DNA from 4 places in the Bacillus sp. JZ109 genome. Region 2 is predicted to be linked to each of the others. Evidence: riboswitches for the same ligand, from Rfam matches in the RefSeq annotation. Region 2 holds a riboswitch; each other region holds the start of a gene.
The links. A riboswitch is a leader RNA that binds a small molecule or an ion and turns the genes downstream of it on or off. The one in region 2 is predicted to bind thiamine pyrophosphate.

Region 1: another riboswitch for thiamine pyrophosphate. It lies ahead of tenA (thiaminase II); the one in region 2 lies ahead of ylmB (N-formyl-4-amino-5-aminomethyl-2-methylpyrimidine deformylase).
Region 3: another riboswitch for thiamine pyrophosphate. It lies ahead of thiU (HMP/thiamine ABC transporter substrate-binding protein ThiU); the one in region 2 lies ahead of ylmB (N-formyl-4-amino-5-aminomethyl-2-methylpyrimidine deformylase).
Region 4: another riboswitch for thiamine pyrophosphate. It lies ahead of thiT (energy-coupled thiamine transporter ThiT); the one in region 2 lies ahead of ylmB (N-formyl-4-amino-5-aminomethyl-2-methylpyrimidine deformylase).

What each region holds. Positions count from the first base shown of each region.
Region 1 covers NZ_CP096388.1:2,837,798-2,842,660, forward strand. The annotation lists gene thiO (glycine oxidase ThiO) at 1-566, opposite strand, end outside; gene tenI (thiazole tautomerase TenI) at 550-1,167, opposite strand; gene tenA (thiaminase II) at 1,142-1,852, opposite strand; TPP riboswitch at 1,931-2,039, opposite strand; gene M1D94_RS15000 (monovalent cation:proton antiporter family protein) at 2,101-3,945, opposite strand; gene prpE (bis(5'-nucleosyl)-tetraphosphatase PrpE) at 4,180-4,863, shown strand, end outside.
Region 2 covers NZ_CP096388.1:2,472,362-2,477,224, forward strand. The annotation lists gene pgeF (peptidoglycan editing factor PgeF) at 1-627, opposite strand, end outside; gene M1D94_RS13010 (YlmC/YmxH family sporulation protein) at 790-1,035, opposite strand; gene ylmB (N-formyl-4-amino-5-aminomethyl-2-methylpyrimidine deformylase) at 1,118-2,398, opposite strand; TPP riboswitch at 2,486-2,587, opposite strand; gene M1D94_RS13020 (ABC transporter ATP-binding protein) at 2,600-3,394, opposite strand; gene sigG (RNA polymerase sporulation sigma factor SigG) at 3,542-4,324, opposite strand; gene sigE (RNA polymerase sporulation sigma factor SigE) at 4,464-4,863, opposite strand, start outside.
Region 3 covers NZ_CP096388.1:2,686,283-2,691,145, forward strand. The annotation lists gene M1D94_RS14100 (PepSY domain-containing protein) at 1-208, opposite strand, end outside; gene ykoH (two-component system sensor histidine kinase YkoH) at 205-1,569, opposite strand; gene ykoG (two-component system response regulator YkoG) at 1,573-2,259, opposite strand; TPP riboswitch at 2,361-2,473, shown strand; gene thiU (HMP/thiamine ABC transporter substrate-binding protein ThiU) at 2,570-3,172, shown strand; gene M1D94_RS14120 (ECF transporter S component) at 3,174-3,773, shown strand; gene M1D94_RS14125 (ABC transporter ATP-binding protein) at 3,760-4,863, shown strand, end outside.
Region 4 covers NZ_CP096388.1:1,059,329-1,064,191, reverse strand. The annotation lists rRNA gene M1D94_RS05385 (16S ribosomal RNA) at 1-1,172, opposite strand, end outside; TPP riboswitch at 1,637-1,738, shown strand; gene thiT (energy-coupled thiamine transporter ThiT) at 1,838-2,416, shown strand; gene M1D94_RS05375 (GNAT family N-acetyltransferase) at 2,458-2,979, opposite strand; gene floT (flotillin lipid rafts scaffold protein FloT) at 2,997-4,526, opposite strand; gene M1D94_RS05365 (NfeD family protein) at 4,547-4,863, opposite strand, start outside.

The sequences.
Region 1 (4,863 bases), 370 kb from region 2:
GGGGTCTTGATGAACAGGGCTTCACCGTCACGTTCGGCATGCAGGACGGGCGTATGCTCAAAAATCTCCGCCCCAAGCATTTTTGCTGCTTTCACATATGCCTTGCAAACAAAATAAGGCTCCACATGCACATCATCCTGAATAAAAGATGCACCAAAGATGTCACCAGACGCATACGGCTCTTTTTCTAACACCTCTTCTTTTGAATACCAGCTGACAGAGTCCAAATCGTCCATCTGTCTCAGCTGCAGCACATCTTCTTCAGAAAATGCAAGCTTAAACATACCGCCGTTATGCTGCCTGATATCCACACCGGATAATGCATAAAGCTCTTCTCCAAGACCTTTGTACAGACGCTGACTGTGCATGGCGAAATCAAAAAACGCGTCACGTTCCTCGCATTCGGCATGGGCGCCCAGCATTCCGGCAGCGGCACTTGTCGTTCTGCCGCCCATTGTTCCGCTTTCAAACAATGCGGTGCTTTTGTTTTCCTTTGCCAAATGATAAGCAATCGCGGAACCAATAATTCCGCCTCCAATCACCACTGCTTCATAATGCCTTTTCATAGCGCATCTCCTTTAGCTTGCGGGAATATCGTCTGGCTGCTTCCAAGGGCTCAGCGGAAGAGAAAATTCCTGACATAACAGCAATGCCGTCTGCCCCTGCTTGTTTTACGTCTCTTAACCTGTCCGGCGTCATCCCCCCGATGGCTATAACCGGGATGGAAATCCGCTGTTTGATATCTGACAGCAAAGATACTCCTCTGCCTTCAAGACCCTTTTTGCAATCCGTTTCAAACACATGGCCGAACAGCACGTAGTCCGCGTCTTCCTTTTCTGCTTGAACCGCTTCCTCCAGTGAATGCACCGACCTCCCGATATGAAGGTGTGGAAATCTGACCCTGACCTGCTTCGGTGAAAAGCTGCCGCTTGGCAGCTGCACGCGGTGAATAGTAGAGAAAAGCGCAATATCCACGCGCCCGTTCATCACCAGTTTTCGTTTATCTATACCGCCTTCAAAAATAAGCTCGAGCAGTTTCAAAATATCTGCCGCCGATTTTGAGCGTTCCCGAATATGAATAAAATCAACTTCATTCTGAATCGAAATGATGGTTCTCGCTAGCTCTTCTACCGGCTTGCTGTCATCCGTTATGGCGTGAAGCTCCACATTCCTCCACCTCTTTTATGGCGCTGTCAGACCAGCCTTCTTTTCGATAGGCCATTCCCCAAAATTGATATTCATAGTAGCTGGAGATGACAAAATTCTCTTTCATCTTGGCACGCACTTCCTCCGTGCTGTTTTCCGCCAGCTCATCAAAGCGGTTGATTTGCTCCTCAACCTGTTGTCTAAACCAGTCACCGCCGTACGTCCCAATCCACTTTTGATAAATCGGATGCCCAGGATCGCAATGCAGCAATTTCTCACCAACCTCGTAATAGAGCCAATAGCATGGCAGCAAGGCCGCTAAGATTTCTGCGAAATTCCCGCTCAAAACCGAACGGTACATATGGGATGTATAAGAATACGCAGTAGGAGACGGCTTAAACGCCTTACGCTCTTCCTCGCTGATTTCCAACAGCTCGGCAAACTCCCGATGAAGCGCCATTTCCGCCTCATATGTACCTTGGGCATGGCTTGCCATCCGCCCCGTTGTATAAAGATCCTTCGCATAAGCGGCGCCAAATGACTGCACCTTTGCAAAATGCGTTAAATAATAGGAATCCTGAAGTACGTAGTATTTAAAACGGTCAATCGGAAGCGTTCCGTCACCGATTCCTTGAACGAACGGATGGACAAAGCTCCCCTCCCACCATTCTGCGGCTGCACTGCGGCATTCTTCTGAAAACTTCACAAATCATTCCCCCTCTGAAAATAAAAAAACCACTTTCCCGCAAGGAAAAGTGGTTTGGAATTGGCATAGTAAAATAACACAAATACCGCTCCACTTCCCTACGCAGGTCTGAACCTGTTCAAGTTATGAGGGTCTAAAAGTCACACTTTTATCTCAGCCCTTATGAAGGACACCCCTAGTGGTTAAACGAATACATATTGAATTGTTCTGCACCTCTATATTAACACGAATCCTTATTTGGTCAAGATTTATCCTTCCAATGTTTTCTTAAGATCCGTTACGTACCCCCGAGATCCGGTGACAATTAAACGGTCTCCAAGTTTCAGCCTTGTATCCCCATGAGGAACGATGCTGTCCACACCTCTGAAGATCCTGACAAAGATGACGTCACCTGTTAAAGGGAATTCCCGTAAAATGACACCATCATATTTACTGTTCTCCATATTAATTTGATACAGCGAAGACTCTTGGTTCGTGAGCAGCTTCATGACGCCAGGCGCTTCAATCAGTGCGCGAAGCAGCGTTTTTGTCGACAGCAGAATAGAAAAGATGCTGATTCCCTGCTCCTTCAGGGCTGCTTCATGCTCCGGTGATCCTACGCTTGCAATGACTCTTTCTGTGCCTTTTTCTTTTGCAAGTAATGCAATGTCTGCATTCATATCTTCATTTCCTGTCGCCACAACGAGGATATCCGTTTCAAAAATGCCGAGTGATTCAAGCGTCTCGTGTTCATAGTCAGAAATTGTTTCAACAGCAAACACTGATTCTGACAGCTTTTCCTCCGCATTCTCTTGGTAGACGTGTACAACACGCACGTCATACTCTTCCTCTGGCAATTCAAGTGTAACAGGCAAAGTCATTTGATTGGCGCCAATGAACGTAATCGTCTTTTTCTCCTCCGGCTGCTCTTCCCGTTTGTATAATTTTTTAAAACAGATCGGCGTAAAAATACTTGCAATGACGGCTACTAAAATTAGCGCTCCTGACATATTTGCACTGATCACGTGAAGCTGCTGGCCGATTGTTGCAGCGGCAATCACGAGCGAAAGCGTTGATGTCAGCAGGAAACCAGACGCGAAAATGGTTCGGTTATCATACCACTTCTTTAAGTACATGACAGGAATGATTTTGCTGACTAACAGCGCCAGCAGCAGGAGCGGAATCATGATTAAAATTGTTTTATCCTGAAAAAGAGTCCAAATATCAAGCTTCACACCGACCATCACAAAGAAAATCGGTATTAAGAACCCATAACCAAATGAGTCCAGCTGCTGAACAAGTTCTTTGTTTGGCGAAAGCAGGGAAACGAGAACCCCCGCTAAGAAAGCGCCGAGAATATTTTCCGCCCCAAGTGATTCAGACAGGGCAACGAGTACAATAATTAACGTAAAAATGGCACGCGTCCCGATCTGGATCGTCCCTTTTGACATGGATTGAACAAAAGAGCGATGTTTGAAGACCCGGCCGAAAAAGTAAAGCACCACTCCGGCCGCAAACAGAATCATCAGGAGCCACATGTTTCCGCTGTCCTCTCCGTATAAAGAAGAAAAAACAGCAAGAAGAATCATCGTGGCCAAATCAGCAATAACAGCAACAAGCAAAATAATCTGCCCGATATTCGAATTCATGATCCGTTCTTCTTTTAATGTTGGAACGACAACGCCTAATGAAATCGTTGAAATAATCAGGGTCATCAAAAATGCATTTTGGATAAATCCGGCCAAGACGAACCCATAGGACAAGAGCAATGATAAAATAAAAATACCGACGAAAATAACAGATGCCGCAGCAAACGTATTCGGCGCTTCCTTGCCATTCGGCAGGAACTGCTTTTTCTTTCCTTTCTCAAACGACGAAAAATCAATTTCAAGCCCGCTTAAAAACATTAAAAAGATAAATCCGAGCATAGAGAGTGTCTGGAGCCAGGTGTCACCCTCCACAACTAAATTAAGGCCGCTTTTCCCAATTATCAGCCCCATAATGATTTCAGCAACAACAACCGGGATGCTGAGTTTAAACCGATGCAAAAGGATGGGTGTCAAAAATGCAACGATAAGTACAACAACTAAAGATGCGACAGATGTATGCGCCATAATCAGAACCTCCTTTTTAAGTCAGGGTTATGCTAGTTCTCACTCAGAGAACAAAACCTCATTTTTAAAAAACATAACGCGATTTTAACAAGGGTGATGATGAAAAATAAAGTGATAAGGTCTTAATCCTGTTTAGAAAATGATTCTTCTTCTATAATTTGCACATAAAAGCTTGTGATGACTCACAACACTTTGCTTCATAATAAATAAAACAATCGGTAAGGAGGATACCGCATGGCTTACGATATCATCAGCGATATTCATGGCTGCTATGACGAAATGACTGCATTAATCCAAAAGCTTGGCTATACAATCAAAAATGGAGTACCTATCCATGAAGAAGGCAGGGTGCTTGTTTTTGCCGGAGATTTAACTGACAGAGGGCCCAAATCGATAGAGGTCATCCGATTTGTAGCCGGCGCTTACGAAAAAGGCGCTGTGCGTTATGTCCCGGGAAACCATTGCAATAAATTATATCGTTACTTAAAAGGAAATCCGGTAAAAGTGATGCATGGTCTCGAAACTACAGCGGCAGAGCTTGAGGAACTTTCTAAAGATGAGAGAAAATCAGTCAGCGAACAGTTTATGAAGCTGTACGAAACAGCGCCGCTTTACGACATCTTACATAATGGAGAATTAGTTGTCGCCCATGCTGGCATAAGAGCTGACGATATCGGCAAATATACCCGGAGAGTGAAGGACTTTGTGCTTTACGGTGACGTGACGGGTGAAACATATCCGGACGGCAGACCCGTCAGACGTGATTGGGCGGCAGCCTATAACGGAAAGGCTTGGGTGGTATACGGTCATACACCTGTGAAAGAGCCTCGGAAGGTCAAGCGCACCATCAACATTGATACAGGCTGCGTGTTCGGAAATCAACTGACAGGCTTTCGCTTTCCAGAAATAGAAACCGTC
Region 2 (4,863 bases):
GTCTGCTGAAACCGGCAATGCGCGGACAGCATCCATTACGCGGTCGTCTACCGTATAGCATGCTCCGCTGATAGACGGGCCAATAACAGCGTAAATATCTGAGGGATTTGAACCTTCCTTCTCAGTCCATTGCTTCACCATTTCTCTGCCAATCTGTTTGACGGTGCCTTTCCACCCGGCATGGGCGACTCCGACAAGCGACTTAACCGGATCATAAAAGAAAAGAGGCACACAATCAGCAAAGCATAATGCCAAAAATACATTTTTTTCATTTGTATAGAGCCCGTCCGTTGCTTTTAGAGCCGTGTGATACTCACGGGCGCCTTTTCCCCTATCCCTCTGCGTCACTTTCTGAACGCGATTATCATGTGTCTGATCAGCGAATACCCAAGACTGCAAATCAGTATTAAACATATCGGCAATATATTCACGATTTTTAACTACATCTGCATCTTTGTCATGAACGTGCAATCCTGTATTTAACGATTCAAAAGGCTTTTGGCTGACACCGCCGTTTTTTGTCGTAAATCCGGCAATGACCTCTTTGTTGTTTTGATTCGTTTGAGCCCAGTCTTGTATCATGAGTGTCGAGGGTGTGGTAAGACTGAATGGGTGATATGTATTCATGATGATCCAACCTTTCGACAAACATTTAAAAAAGCGGAATTTCCCACTTATTTTACCACATCTTACTGCATACGTTGAGCGCCGATTTGCATATTTCTAAATGAAATGTGCCGGAAGAATCGAGACTTCCGGCATTTGCCAATCTGCGGCAGACAAGCAGGTTTATGCATGTGGTTCACTTAATCGGACCAAGATTACATCTTCCCCGATTTTTACTATATTTCGCCATGGAATGACCAATTCCTCTTCTTTTCCAAAAAATCCGAGAACTTTCCCATTTCCTCCTAGTATGATCGCCTGAATTTTACCAGTGGTCACATTGATATCAATATCACCAATACTCCCCAGCTTTTTTCCGTTTGAGACATTGACGACATCCTTTACCTGAAATTCTGAAATGCTGATCATTCCATCACGTCCTTTTTCCGTCCTTTTGTTCAAGTATATGAACGGGCAGGCTGAACCTTGTCAGCAAGAAGAAATTTTCATGTCATTGCTCTTTTTTCCGGCTGCACCAGCTGATGATAAAATCGAGTATAATTTTTGTATACTCTACTAGCTGCTCAATCGATACCTTCTCGTTCACAGAGTGTGCATTGTGCAGATCTCCAGGACCGTATATTACGCATGGAATACCGGCATCATACAGCCATCCGCCATCTGTAACTGATTGAGAAACGTCAATAATTGGACACTCCCGTTTCACTTTCTGATGAGAGGCAGTTAGCGCTAAGACGCCTGGGTGGCCAGGGTCAACTTCCAATGCCGGAAAAATTTCTCCTCTGTCTTCTATCATAGATGAGCCTCCCCACTTGAATACAGGGCGGTTTTCCCTAAGCCAAATATCACTGTCACTCAGCCGATTGACGTAATCTTCTATTTCCGCTGCCACTTGGTCATGGGTTTCATTTGGATAAAAATGGACAGTGATCCACAGCCGGCATTCGTCCGCTATAAAAGCCGCATGTCTGCCGCCTTCTATAACAGCCGGGTTAATTGTATTTGTTCCAGGTTTAAAGCCGGGATAACTTTTCATAATAGACCAGTGGCGCTCAAGTTCACCGAGCCCCGCAATGATTTTCGCCATTTTTTCAATTGCGCTTGCTCCGAATGTTCCTCCGCCTGCGTGAATCATATTCCGTCTCGTTCCATCGTGAAATGTTTGACTGCTTTTGATTTCGATCCAGCCTGTAATAACACCGCCTTGGCCTTGAATATGCATATCGCTCGTATCAGCGACAATTGCAAAATCAGCGTGGTAGCCCCTCTTGCAGCATTCAAGCGTGCCGGCTTCTCCAACTTCCTCCCCGATAACCGATTGCAGAATCAGATCACCGGGAAGCTCAATGCCGGCTTCACGAATTAATTTGACAGCAAACAACACACACGCCATTCCGCCCTTCATATCGGAAGCGCCTCGACCGATTAAGAGACCGTTTTTTTCAATTGGATGAAATGGATCATGCTCCCATTCTTCATCCTCTTTTACCTCTGCCACATCTACGTGGCCATTGATAATCAGGCTATAATAATCTGCTGAATCTGTTCCTTTTAGCTTCCCTACAACATTGGGATCTCCAGGGTACACATCCCATTTGTCGATCGAGAATCCCAATTCATTTAAATATCCCGCAATCCATGACTGAATGCCCTCTGTATTTCTTGCAGGCGGAGCAGGTGTTTGATAAGAAATCAGCGTTTTCGCAAGCTGAATAAGCTCCTCCTTATGTTCTTCCACTTTTTTTTGCAAAGAGTCTATTTGTTGATCCAATGTAAATCCGCTCCTATTCTTTAAAATCAAAAAAGCCGTTTCAAATGTGATGAAACGGCTTAATAAAAACAAACGGAGTCCGATGTACTCCGCTTTTCACCGCTTCCCTCCGCTGGCATGATCCAGATCAGGTCAAAAGGGTTGAGACAAAGTCTCTCTCAGCTTCGCAAAGCACCCCTAGGATGAATATATATATATTTGTCAGGCATTCGTTATCGGCTCAGCTCTAGTTAAAAACGGCCGATCCTGATTCCATAATACATGGATTGGCGTATCAAAAAAAGCGGAAAGTATTTGATCAGTAAGCATTTCCTTTATTTCTCCGGATCCAAAGACCTCTCCCTGTTTTAATAAAAGGGCTTTATCAAAGACAGGCAAAATTTCTTCAGCATGATGAGTCACATAAAGGATAGATGGTGCATTTTCTTTGTTTGCAATGTATGTAATCGTATCTAACAACTTTTCCCGGGCAATAAAATCCAGTCCTGTGACTGGTTCATCCAGTATCAGCAACTCTGGATCGGCCATTAGTGCTCTAGCAATCAACGCTCTTTGTTTTTCCCCTTGAGAAAGGGTTTCATAGCGGCGATCGGCATATTCAATTGCTCCCAAGTCCTCTAACAAACCAATCGCTTTTTCCCTGGTTTTCTTACTTGGCGTTTCATATAACCCAATCGAAGCGTAAGCTCCGCTCAAAGCAATTTCAAAGGCTGAATCTCCCGGATACAATTTTTGCTGAAGAGCTGCTGAGACGAGGCCAATTTTACGTCTGAGCTTTTCCCCAAGCTCTGTTTTGCCAAATTCATGGCCAAGCACCTGCATCTCGCCTGATGTTGGAAAATAATAAGAGCAAAGCATATTTAACAGCGCTGTCTTCCCGGCGCCATTTAGGCCGTAAAGCACCCAATTTTCCTTTTCTTCCACCTTCCAATGAATATCTCTCAGTATCCATTTCCCATTCCGTTTTAGTGAGACATTGTCAAGCTGCAAAATCATCGTGGTCCTCCTCTTTATTGCCTTTTATAATTGTTTTAATTTTCATAAAACTTTGTACGAACTAGGATACCTTACTTTTCCCAAAACGTAAACCATCCGTAATCAATAGAAAAGCCTTTAAAACAACATCGTTTTAAAGGCTTTTCATTATTGATGAATATTTTTATTCATTTGTTTGATAGCCGCTTTTTCAAGTCTGGACACCTGCGCTTGAGAAATTCCGATTTCCTCGGCGACTTCCATTTGGGTTTTCCCTTGGAAGAATCGCTTTCTCAAAATCATTTTTTCCCTATCGTTCAGCCTTCTCATGCCCTCTTTTAAAGCCAGCTCTTCAATCCATTGTGAATCTGTATTACGCTCATCACTGATTTGGTCCATCACATAGATCGGGTCTCCGCCGTCGTTATAGATCGGTTCAAATAGAGAAACCGGATCCTGGATGGCATCAAGCGCAAATACAATTTCCTCATGCGGTACTTCAAGAACTTTTGCGATGTCTTCTGCAGTCGGCTCCTTGCTTGTCTCACTGATTAACCGCTCTCTTACCTGAAGCGCCTTGTAAGCGATGTCCCGGAGTGATCTTGAGACACGGATCGGGTTATTATCACGTAAATACCTGCGGATCTCTCCGATAATCATAGGTACAGCGTATGTTGAAAACTTAACATTGTGGCTTAGGTCAAAATTATCAATGGATTTCATTAGTCCGATGCAGCCGACTTGAAATAAGTCATCAACATACTCCCCTCTGTTATTAAATCGTTGAATGACACTTAAGACAAGACGCAAGTTCCCGTTTACAAGCTTTTCTCTTGCTGAATCATCGCCTTCATCCTGCAGCTGCCTAAACAGCTTTCTCATCTCTTCATTCTTGAGTACTGGTAATTTGGAGGTATCCACCCCGCAGATTTCGACTTTATTTCTCGACACTTTTTTCCCTCCCTACAGGAGCTGCTGTACAACGTTAAGTATCTCCTTGGGTGGGAAAAATATGCACTTCACTCAGACCGAAAAACTGTCGAAATCAGGAAATCCCTGTAAAATCAAGGGGTTCTAACCATAAAATTTTTTACACCATTTTGTTGAACTCTTTTCTCAATCTTTTTATAATTCTTTTCTCAAGCCGCGAAATATAAGACTGAGAAATCCCCATCATATCCGCTACATCCTTTTGGGTTTTTTCTTCTTCACCGACAAGCCCAAACCGCAGCTCCATGATTTGCTTTTCTCTCTCATTAAGCTGTTCAAGCGCTTTTTTCAAGAGCTTTTTATCGACGTTAGCTTCTATGTCTTTAGTGATGATGTCATCGTCAGTGCCGAGCACATCAGAAAGCAAAAGCTCATTGCCGTCCCAATCAATATTAAGCGGTTCATCAAAGGAAACCTCTGAACGGATTTTGTTATTTCTTCTTAAATACATCAGGATTTCATTTTCTATACACCGGGAGGCATAGGTAGCAAGCTTGATT
Region 3 (4,863 bases), 210 kb from region 2:
GATTTTCAAGGGTTATATCATATGTTTTTTTATCCTTTGATTGTGTTGCTTTCGTGACCTTGCCTTCATAAGAGGCTTCGACTTTTTTTACGACAGCCTCCTTTGACAATACGTTCTCATGGGTTTGCCGAATGATGAGAAACGTACAGATGATGACAACTAAAATGGCTGCTGCAGCAAAAGATACTGTTTTTATTGTTTTAGTCATCGGCCTCCCCCATTCTGTTCGCTGAATTGCATGGTGACAGCTGTTCCTTGTCCCGGCTTGCTTTTGACAGACAGCTCAATGCCATGTTCATCAGCGATTTGCTTGGCAATGGAAAGGCCTAAACCTGTTCCGCCTGTTTTTCTGTTTCGTGCCTCATCTGCCCGGTAGAACCGTTCGAACAAATGCGGGATATGCTCCTCAGGTATTCCGATGCCTTCATCCCTCACTGATAGAAATGGCCGTCCATTCCTCGTTCCGGCTGACATCTCAATAGGCTTTTCACTATACTTTATTGCATTATCAAGCAAAATGGTCAACAGCTGCTTGATGCGTTCTTCATCTGCCTTTACAAGCAGGCTCTCTTTATCTGTTTCAAGCAATATGTCACGCTGATAAACGGACTGGAGCGTTTGCATAACCGCGCGCGCCGCTTTAATCAGATCGATTGTTTTCAGATCAACCTCGAGTCCTTGATGGCTTTTGGCCAGCGCCAAAAGCTGATTGGTCAGTTTTTTCATATGCACCGCTTCTGAGTGAATGGCTTCTATCGACTCCTCAAGCACCTCCGGCTTTTTTGCACCCCACCGCTTCATCAGGCTGCTGTAGCTTTCTATAATAGTGAGCGGGGTTTTCAATTCGTGTGAAGCATCTTGAACAAATTGCTGCTGTTTATCATAGTGCTCCTTCAGCATCATTGCCATTTCATTAAATGTCAGCCCCATTTGATACAATTCATCGTTGGACTGTCCTTCTAAAGAAATCGTTTTAAATTCTTTGTCTCGCTGTATGTCTTTCATTGTGATCATTAATCGTCTGATCGGATTGATGATTCGGCGGGCTAGCAAGCTGCCTGCAAAAAAAGAAGCAATGCAGACAGCAGCACTTGCAGCGATTAAGATGATTTTCAGCAGAAACAGACTCTCTTCTGTGTTCTCCAATCTTTCAACCAGCTGAAGAGACACGACTTGTCCATCGGTCCAAATCACCGGAACAGCAGCCTCGGCAAACAGCTTGCCGTCATGTTTCCTCACATCTGCCGTTTCGCCGCTATGAAAAGAGAGAGGAAAATCTTTATAGGCTTTTTCTTTTGTGATCGTCATAACGGCTTTTTGATCACCATTCACTACACGCACCATGCCATTTGCCGGAAGATAGGCCTGCAGCATATCCTGCAAAGCCACTCCTTCTGTTTCAGCGGCACGCAGCGCTTCGGCAATGTTATCCGTCTCATCAGCAAGCCGGGCCGCATCCTTTGATGTCAGCGCAGACGAAAAAATGAGATAGACTGCGGTATGAACCAAAATTAATAAAATCAACAGTGATATCGAAGTGTATAGATGAATCTTGGTCTTCAGCTTCATCGTTTACCCCTTAATGGCATAGCCGACCCCGCGAATCGTATGGATCAGCTGTTTTTCGTAAGGATAGTCCAGTTTTTTTCTGATGTATCTTATGTAGACGTCCACGACATTTGTATCACCGATATAATCAAATCCCCATACTGAGCTTAGAATTTGCTCCCGTGTCAGCACTTGCTGCGGATGCTTTAGCATATAGACGAGCAGATCAAATTCCCGCGGCGTTAATTCCACCTCTTTGTCTCCGCGTCTCACTTCACGGGTTTTTTCGTTCACCCGCAAATCGTCATATGTAAGAAAGGTGCCGATATCTTCAGTTTTTGTTCCATTTTGTCGCAGCGCCGCCCTGATTCTCGCAAGCAATTCCTCGATTTCAAACGGCTTGGTGACATAGTCATTTGCACCGATGTCCAGACCTGTTACCTTATCAGGAATACTGTCTCGCGCCGTTAATAATATGACCGGTGTCTGCGAATCCGTTTTTCTCAAGCGGCGCAGCACTTCCAGTCCGCTAAGCCCCGGAAGCATAACATCAAGAAGCACCAAGGAATACCCGCCTTCCGCTGCCGCATCAAGACCTTCTGTGCCATTGTGTTTGATGGTGACGCTGTATCCTTCATATTCCAATTCAAGCTGAAGAACCCTGGCGATTTTTTCTTCATCTTCCACAATTAATATGTTTCCTTTTTCCAAATTTGATCATCCTCTCCTGTCCCTATATGAAAAAAATGATTTCGTTGTTTACAAAATGATTCTTATCATCTATTATGATGTCAAAATAAAAAATTGTATACGGAAAGCACTAGGGGTGCTGTTTTGGCTGAGATAAAGCGCGAAAGAAACGCGCTTTGATCCCTTATGACCCGATCTGGATAATACCAGCGTGGGGAAGTGCAGGTTGACCGAATGGTGTATTTTTTTGTGCGCTTAATCGATCTATGACTGCATATTCCCTTAGGATATGCAGTTTTTTATTTTACCAAAAAAACAGGAGGTCGGAGAAATGGAGCATATTTGCGGTACAAGCAAAATCGCCGGTTTTCGCTTCTCTTTATATCCGATGACGGATGATTTTATCAGTGTGATCAAGTCTGCGCTGAAAAAAACAGATACATCCAAGGTTTGGACGAAAACCGACCATATCAGCACGGTGTTACGCGGATCGATTGATCATGTATTCGATGCTGCAAAAGCCATTTACCTTCATGCAGCAAACAGCGAAAAACACATCGTCATGAACGGCACGTTTTCCATTGGATGCCCGGGTGACACACAGGGGGATACATATCTTTCCAAAGGCGATAAGCGTGTCAATGAAGATGCTGTCCGAGGCTTGAAGGCGGAAGCGCCGTGCCAATTTGCCCTTTATCCAATGAACGAGCCGGATTATATGGGATTGATTATGAAGGCTGTCGACATTGCAAAAGCCCAAGGCACTTTCGTACAGGGTGTCCATTACGCGAGCGAGCTTGACGGGGATGCGCATGACGTATTCAGCACATTGGAATCCGTTTTCCGCATGGCCGAGCAGCAAACAAACCATATCACCATGACTGTGAATCTTTCGGCTAACAGTCCATCAAGAAAAAACAGAAAGCAGGGATAAAATGAAAAGCTGGAAAGTTAAAGAAATTGTCATCATGTCCGTTATCAGTATCGTATTTGCCGTTGTTTATTTATTATTTACACATTTCGGAAACGTGCTTGCAGGTATGTTTGGGCCAATCGCCTATGAACCGATTTACGGCATTTGGTTTATCGTTTCTGTGATCGCCGCGTACATGATTCGAAAACCGGGTGCGGCGCTCGTTTCTGAAATCATTGCCGCTCTCGTTGAGTGCCTGCTGGGAAATCCGTCTGGCCCGATGGTCATCGTCATTGGCATTGTTCAAGGACTCGGGGCTGAGGCTGTATTTCTTGCAACACGCTGGAAAGCATACTCTCTCCCTGTCCTTATGCTGGCCGGTATGGGATCTTCAGTAGCCAGCTTTATCTATGATCTCTTTGTTTCTGGCTATGCAGCCTATTCACCAGGTTATCTGCTCATTATGCTTGTGATCCGCCTCATTTCCGGCGCGCTTTTGGCGGGGCTTCTCGGAAAAGCTGTCAGCGACTCTCTCGCTTATACAGGTGTGTTAAACGGAATGGCACTCGGAAAGGAACTGAAAAAGAAACGGAAGCGGGCGTCAGAACATGCAAGCCTTTGATGAGCTTCTGACGGTTGAGCAGCTCAGCTTCTCTTATGAAGAAGACGAGAAACCGGTTTTTCAAGACATTTCGTTTGAGCTTCAAAAAGGAGAATGTGTTTTATTATTAGGACCGAGCGGATGCGGCAAAAGCTCGCTCGCCCTTTGTTTAAACGGTCTATATCCGGAGGCTTGCGACGGCATTCAGTCCGGACATGTATTTCTATTTCAAAAGCCGGTCACAGATGCTGAAACCTCCGAAACGATTGCTCAGCATGCCGGGGTCGTTTTTCAGGATCCTGATCAGCAGTTCTGCATGCTGACGGTGGAGGACGAAATAGCGTTCGGGCTGGAAAATCTGCAAATTCCAAAAGAAGAAATGACAGAGAAAATCAACGCCGTATTAGAAAAATTACGCATTATCCATTTAAAAGAAAAAATGATCTCAACCCTTTCAGGAGGACAAAAGCAGAAAGTGGCTCTCGCCTGTATTTTGGCGATGGAGCCTGAGCTTATTATTTTAGATGAGCCGACCTCTCTTTTAGACCCTTTCTCAGCGCGGGAGTTCGTTCATCTGATGAAGGATCTTCAGCGGGAAAAAGGTTTCAGCCTCCTCGTCATTGAGCACCAGCTTGATGAATGGGCGCCTTGGATTGAGAGAACGATCGTGCTCGACAAATCAGGCAAAAAGGCGCTGGATGGCCTGACAAAAAATCTATTTCAGCATGAAGCGGAGACACTAAAGAAATTGGGCATCGCCATTCCAAAGGTCTGTCATCTGCAGGAAAAGCTGAGTATGCCGTTTACTTTATCAAAAGAGATGCTGTTCAAAGAGCCTATTCCTGCCGGGCATGCAAAAAAGAAGGAAGCTTCTTCTGGGGAGAGTGTGCTTGAAGTCAGCAGCCTTTCGTTCGCGAGAGGACAGCAGGCGATTTTCAAAGACATCAGCTTTTCGTTGCGTGAAGGCTCTTTAACGGCGCTTGTCGGTCCGAACGGAACTGGAAAATCGACGCTCCTATCAGTTCTGGCTCGTCTCATGAAACCGCAAAGCGGCAAAATCCTTCTCTATGATCAGCCGCTGCAGAAATATAAAGAAAAAGAATTGCGTAAA
Region 4 (4,863 bases), 1.4 Mb from region 2:
ACCGGCAGTCACCTTAGAGTGCCCAACTGAATGCTGGCAACTAAGATCAAGGGTTGCGCTCGTTGCGGGACTTAACCCAACATCTCACGACACGAGCTGACGACAACCATGCACCACCTGTCACTCTGCCCCCGAAGGGGACGTCCTATCTCTAGGATTGTCAGAGGATGTCAAGACCTGGTAAGGTTCTTCGCGTTGCTTCGAATTAAACCACATGCTCCACCGCTTGTGCGGGCCCCCGTCAATTCCTTTGAGTTTCAGTCTTGCGACCGTACTCCCCAGGCGGAGTGCTTAATGCGTTAGCTGCAGCACTAAGGGGCGGAAACCCCCTAACACTTAGCACTCATCGTTTACGGCGTGGACTACCAGGGTATCTAATCCTGTTCGCTCCCCACGCTTTCGCTCCTCAGCGTCAGTTACAGACCAGAGAGTCGCCTTCGCCACTGGTGTTCCTCCACATCTCTACGCATTTCACCGCTACACGTGGAATTCCACTCTCCTCTTCTGCACTCAAGTTCCCCAGTTTCCAATGACCCTCCCCGGTTGAGCCGGGGGCTTTCACATCAGACTTAAGAAACCGCCTGCGAGCCCTTTACGCCCAATAATTCCGGACAACGCTTGCCACCTACGTATTACCGCGGCTGCTGGCACGTAGTTAGCCGTGGCTTTCTGGTTAGGTACCGTCAAGGTACCGCCCTATTTGAACGGTACTTGTTCTTCCCTAACAACAGAGCTTTACGATCCGAAAACCTTCATCACTCACGCGGCGTTGCTCCGTCAGACTTTCGTCCATTGCGGAAGATTCCCTACTGCTGCCTCCCGTAGGAGTCTGGGCCGTGTCTCAGTCCCAGTGTGGCCGATCACCCTCTCAGGTCGGCTACGCATCGTTGCCTTGGTGAGCCATTACCTCACCAACTAGCTAATGCGCCGCGGGTCCATCTGTAAGTGGTAGCCGAAGCCACCTTTTATGTTTGAACCATGCGGTTCAAACAACCATCCGGTATTAGCCCCGGTTTCCCGGAGTTATCCCAGTCTTACAGGCAGGTTACCCACGTGTTACTCACCCGTCCGCCGCTAACATCAGGGAGCAAGCTCCCATCTGTCCGCTCGACTTGCATGTATTAGGCACGCCGCCAGCGTTCGTCCTGAGCCAGGATCAAACTCTCCGATAAATGGATCACAGATTAAGTTCACCGCTTCCTGCGGCGACACCTGTGTGACCTGCGTCGTGCAGGCCCTAGTTTGACTGACTACGCACATCGCTGTGCGATTTATAAAAATGAATTAACAGGTACGTTTTGTCTTGTTTAGTTTTCAAAGATCATTTCGTTACTTCTCAATGAAGCAGCTTTACTAATATAACATTCAGCTTCTTTTTTGTCAACAACTTTTTTCAAGTTGTTTTGAAGCATCTAGTTTGTGTCCGCTGTGCATCAGCGACGTTTAATAATATAACACCTGTATTTATTTATTGCAATAGTTTTTTTAAAAAATCTATAAAACAAATAAACTATAATCCTCGCCATGATTTCTAAAGCGTGTGTATCATATTACTTTCTTAAAAGAACATATACATCAGTCATGTGATCTTGTTGTTTTTTTCGTTTTCTTGTATAGTAGAAACGAACTAAATACTGATGACCACAAGGGGAGCATTAAAGCTGAGAGTGAGCGGTTTCGTTCTGACCCTTTGAACCTGTTAGTTAACGCTGGCGTAGGGATGTGGCAAAGTCAAATGAATTGCAGATCGTAAAGCAGTGCGTGGAACTTTTCTCATCCTTCCGCGTGCTGCTTTTTTGTTGTCCTTTTGGTTGTCTGTCAATGGAAGGAGATAGATATGAATCAATCTAAGCAACTAGTTCGCCTTATTGAAATTGCCATTATGACAGCGGCAGCCGTTATTTTAGACATTGTCTCAGGAATGTTTCTTAGCATGCCTCAAGGAGGCTCGGTCTCCATCATGATGATTCCGATCTTTTTAATTTCGTTTCGCTGGGGTGTCAAAGCAGGTCTTACTACAGGTTTGTTGACAGGTCTAGTACAAATAGCAATCGGAAACTTGTTTGCTCAACATCCTGTACAGCTATTGTTAGATTACATTGTCGCTTTCGCAGCAATCGGCATAAGCGGCTGTTTCGCTTCTTCAGTCCGTAAAGCCGCTGTATCAAAAACAAAAGGGAAATTGATTGTTTCAGTGGTCAGCGCAGTTTTTATCGGCAGTTTGCTGCGCTATGCCGCGCATGTCATTTCAGGAGCTGTGTTTTTCGGCAGCTTTGCTCCAAAAGGAACACCGGTATGGATTTATTCTTTAACTTATAATGCGACTTACATGGTACCTTCATTCATTATTTGTGCAATTGTCCTATGTTTATTATTTATGACAGCACCCCGTCTGCTTAAAAGTGACAAAGCGTAAAAGTAACAATCCCCCAGCGAATTCCGCTGGGGGATTGTTCGTTATCTGTTAAGAAGTGTTTTTAAAGCTGAAAGATCCGGCCAGCCAAGACCTACTTCTTTCAACCTTACTCCGGCAATTTCAAAGTTGTCCTCCGCTACTCTTTCAGGTGAATAGGCCTGATAAAATATAATCGAGGGATTCTGCTCAATAACCCAAACAAACATACTTGAAAAGCCATGTTGAAGCAAATACTCCGCTCCTTTTGCTAAGAGCGCCCTGCCTGCACCTTGCCGCTGGCGCTCTTCCAGAAGATAAATAGCGTATAACTCGCCGTCATAGCCTTCTTGTTCAGAGCGAATAGGTCCAAATGAAGCAAAGCCGAATACTGAACCCATTTCGTCCTGAGCAACAAATACTCCTTTTAACGAGCGACTTTTCCATTTGTCTTCAAATTCCTTATAGTTCAGGCTGTTTAAATAATCAATCGGGATAGTTTCGTGGTATGTTGTCCTCCAGCTGTCTACATGCACTTTTGCAATGTCCTTTATATCCTCTAACTTCGCTTCACGTACAGTTACCATACGGTTCTGCCCTTTCCTTACTCTGATTTTTGGATCGTTTTGGCTTCTTTGATTTCATTTGTTAATTCATTAATGCTTTGTTTTACGTTTCCTTTTCCTGAAAAGTTCTCAAGCATTTCTTTTACATCAATTCCTGAGGATGCTTTTAAACTTTCTTGCAAACTTGACATTAAGTTCGTCGCATAGCTGGTTACTTTGTTTGCTCCGCTTGATTCACCGCTTCCTCCTGTATCGACAACGGTGATTTTATCAATATTTGAAAGAGGTGCCGCTGCTTGTTTCGCGTATTCCGGAAGCATTTTGACAATCATATCGAAAATCGCCGCCTGCCCGTACTGTTCAAAAGCAGCCGCAATTTTCTCTTTTGCTTCCGCTTCTGCAAGACCTTTCAGGCGGATAACCTCTGCCTCTGTCTCTCCTTTCGCTTTTTCCGCTTCTGCTTTTGCTAGCCCGTCAATTCTTACTTTTTCCGCCTCAGCCTTTGCCATTGCTTCTATACTGTACTTCTTGGCATCGGCTTCCGCGAGCTGTTTGGCTTTCTCAGCTGCTGCGGACTGCTCAACAGAATAACGGTCTGCATCGGCTTTTTTCTTTACCTCTGAGTCGTATTGACGTTCACGGCGAAGAATTTCTTTTTCTTCTAGTTCTATTTGTTTTTGGCGTTCGATAATTTTAACCTGCATTTCCTGCTCTGTGACTTGCTGGCGCGCTCTGGCAGTCTCTAAATCATATGCTTGGTCGGCATTCGCTTTTGCCGTATCTTGTTCTCTGCGAAATTCAGCCATTTTGAGCTGATTGAGTTTTTCAGCTTCAGCGATTTCCGTCGCCCGTTCAAGTTCTGATTTTTTTGCGTCTTTATCGGCTTCTGCCCGCTTAATTCGGGTTTCTTTATCAGCCTCTGCTGTTGCGATATCAGCATCGCGTTTTACTTGGGCAATTCTCGGTTTCCCTAATGATTCAAGATAACCGTTTTTATCACGAACATCTTTAATGGTAAACGAGACGATTACAAGCCCCATTTTCGCGAGATCCTGTGAAGCGACACGCTGCACCTCTTGAGAAAATTTCTCCCTGTTTTTATAGATTTCTTCAACTGTCATTGAGCCGAGAATGGAACGAAGGTGGCCTTCTAAAACCTCCCGCGCTTCCTGCTCACGGTCGTCTTTTGATTTCCCTAAAAATTGTTCGGCTGCTGTAGCGATTTCTCCTATAGAACCGCCGATTTTAATAATCGCAGTTCCATCGGCCATTACTGGCACTCCTTGTTCTGTATAGACTTCAGGTGTCGAAACATCGAGTTTGCTTGATAATAGGCTTAGCGGCTCTGCCTGCTGGAAGACGGGAAGGACAAAGGTTCCTCCGCCGCGGACGATTTTAATACGGTTGCCGCCTTCATCGACATGAACATTTTTATTGCCCAGATAGCTCCCCGTTACAATTAACGCTTCATCAGGCCCTGCTGTACGATACTTCGTAATAAACACAGCTATTAGTGCAATTAATAAAAAGAATACAACTCCGATGATCATTATAATCGGCATTGTCATATCAAATTCCTCCTTGTATATTAAATGGGTTCATGCGGAGTAACCGAAAGAACTCCGTTGTTAATATCTACGACTAACACCGTTGTCCCGTAACTGATCTGCTGATTATCAAAACTGACCGCTGACTTTGAAATGGTCCCGCCTATCCCTTCTATGACCACTTCACCAAACCCGTCAACCGGCACAGCTGTAATCACTTTACCGAGTCTTCCTCTGAGATCATCTTCTCTATATGCCAATGATTCTTCTGCAGATGATAATGGTACCAGTACAAAGATGTGAAGCAATATCACCATCAGGATCGAAAGGATGCAAGATAAAAGCGCAATCAGCAAGC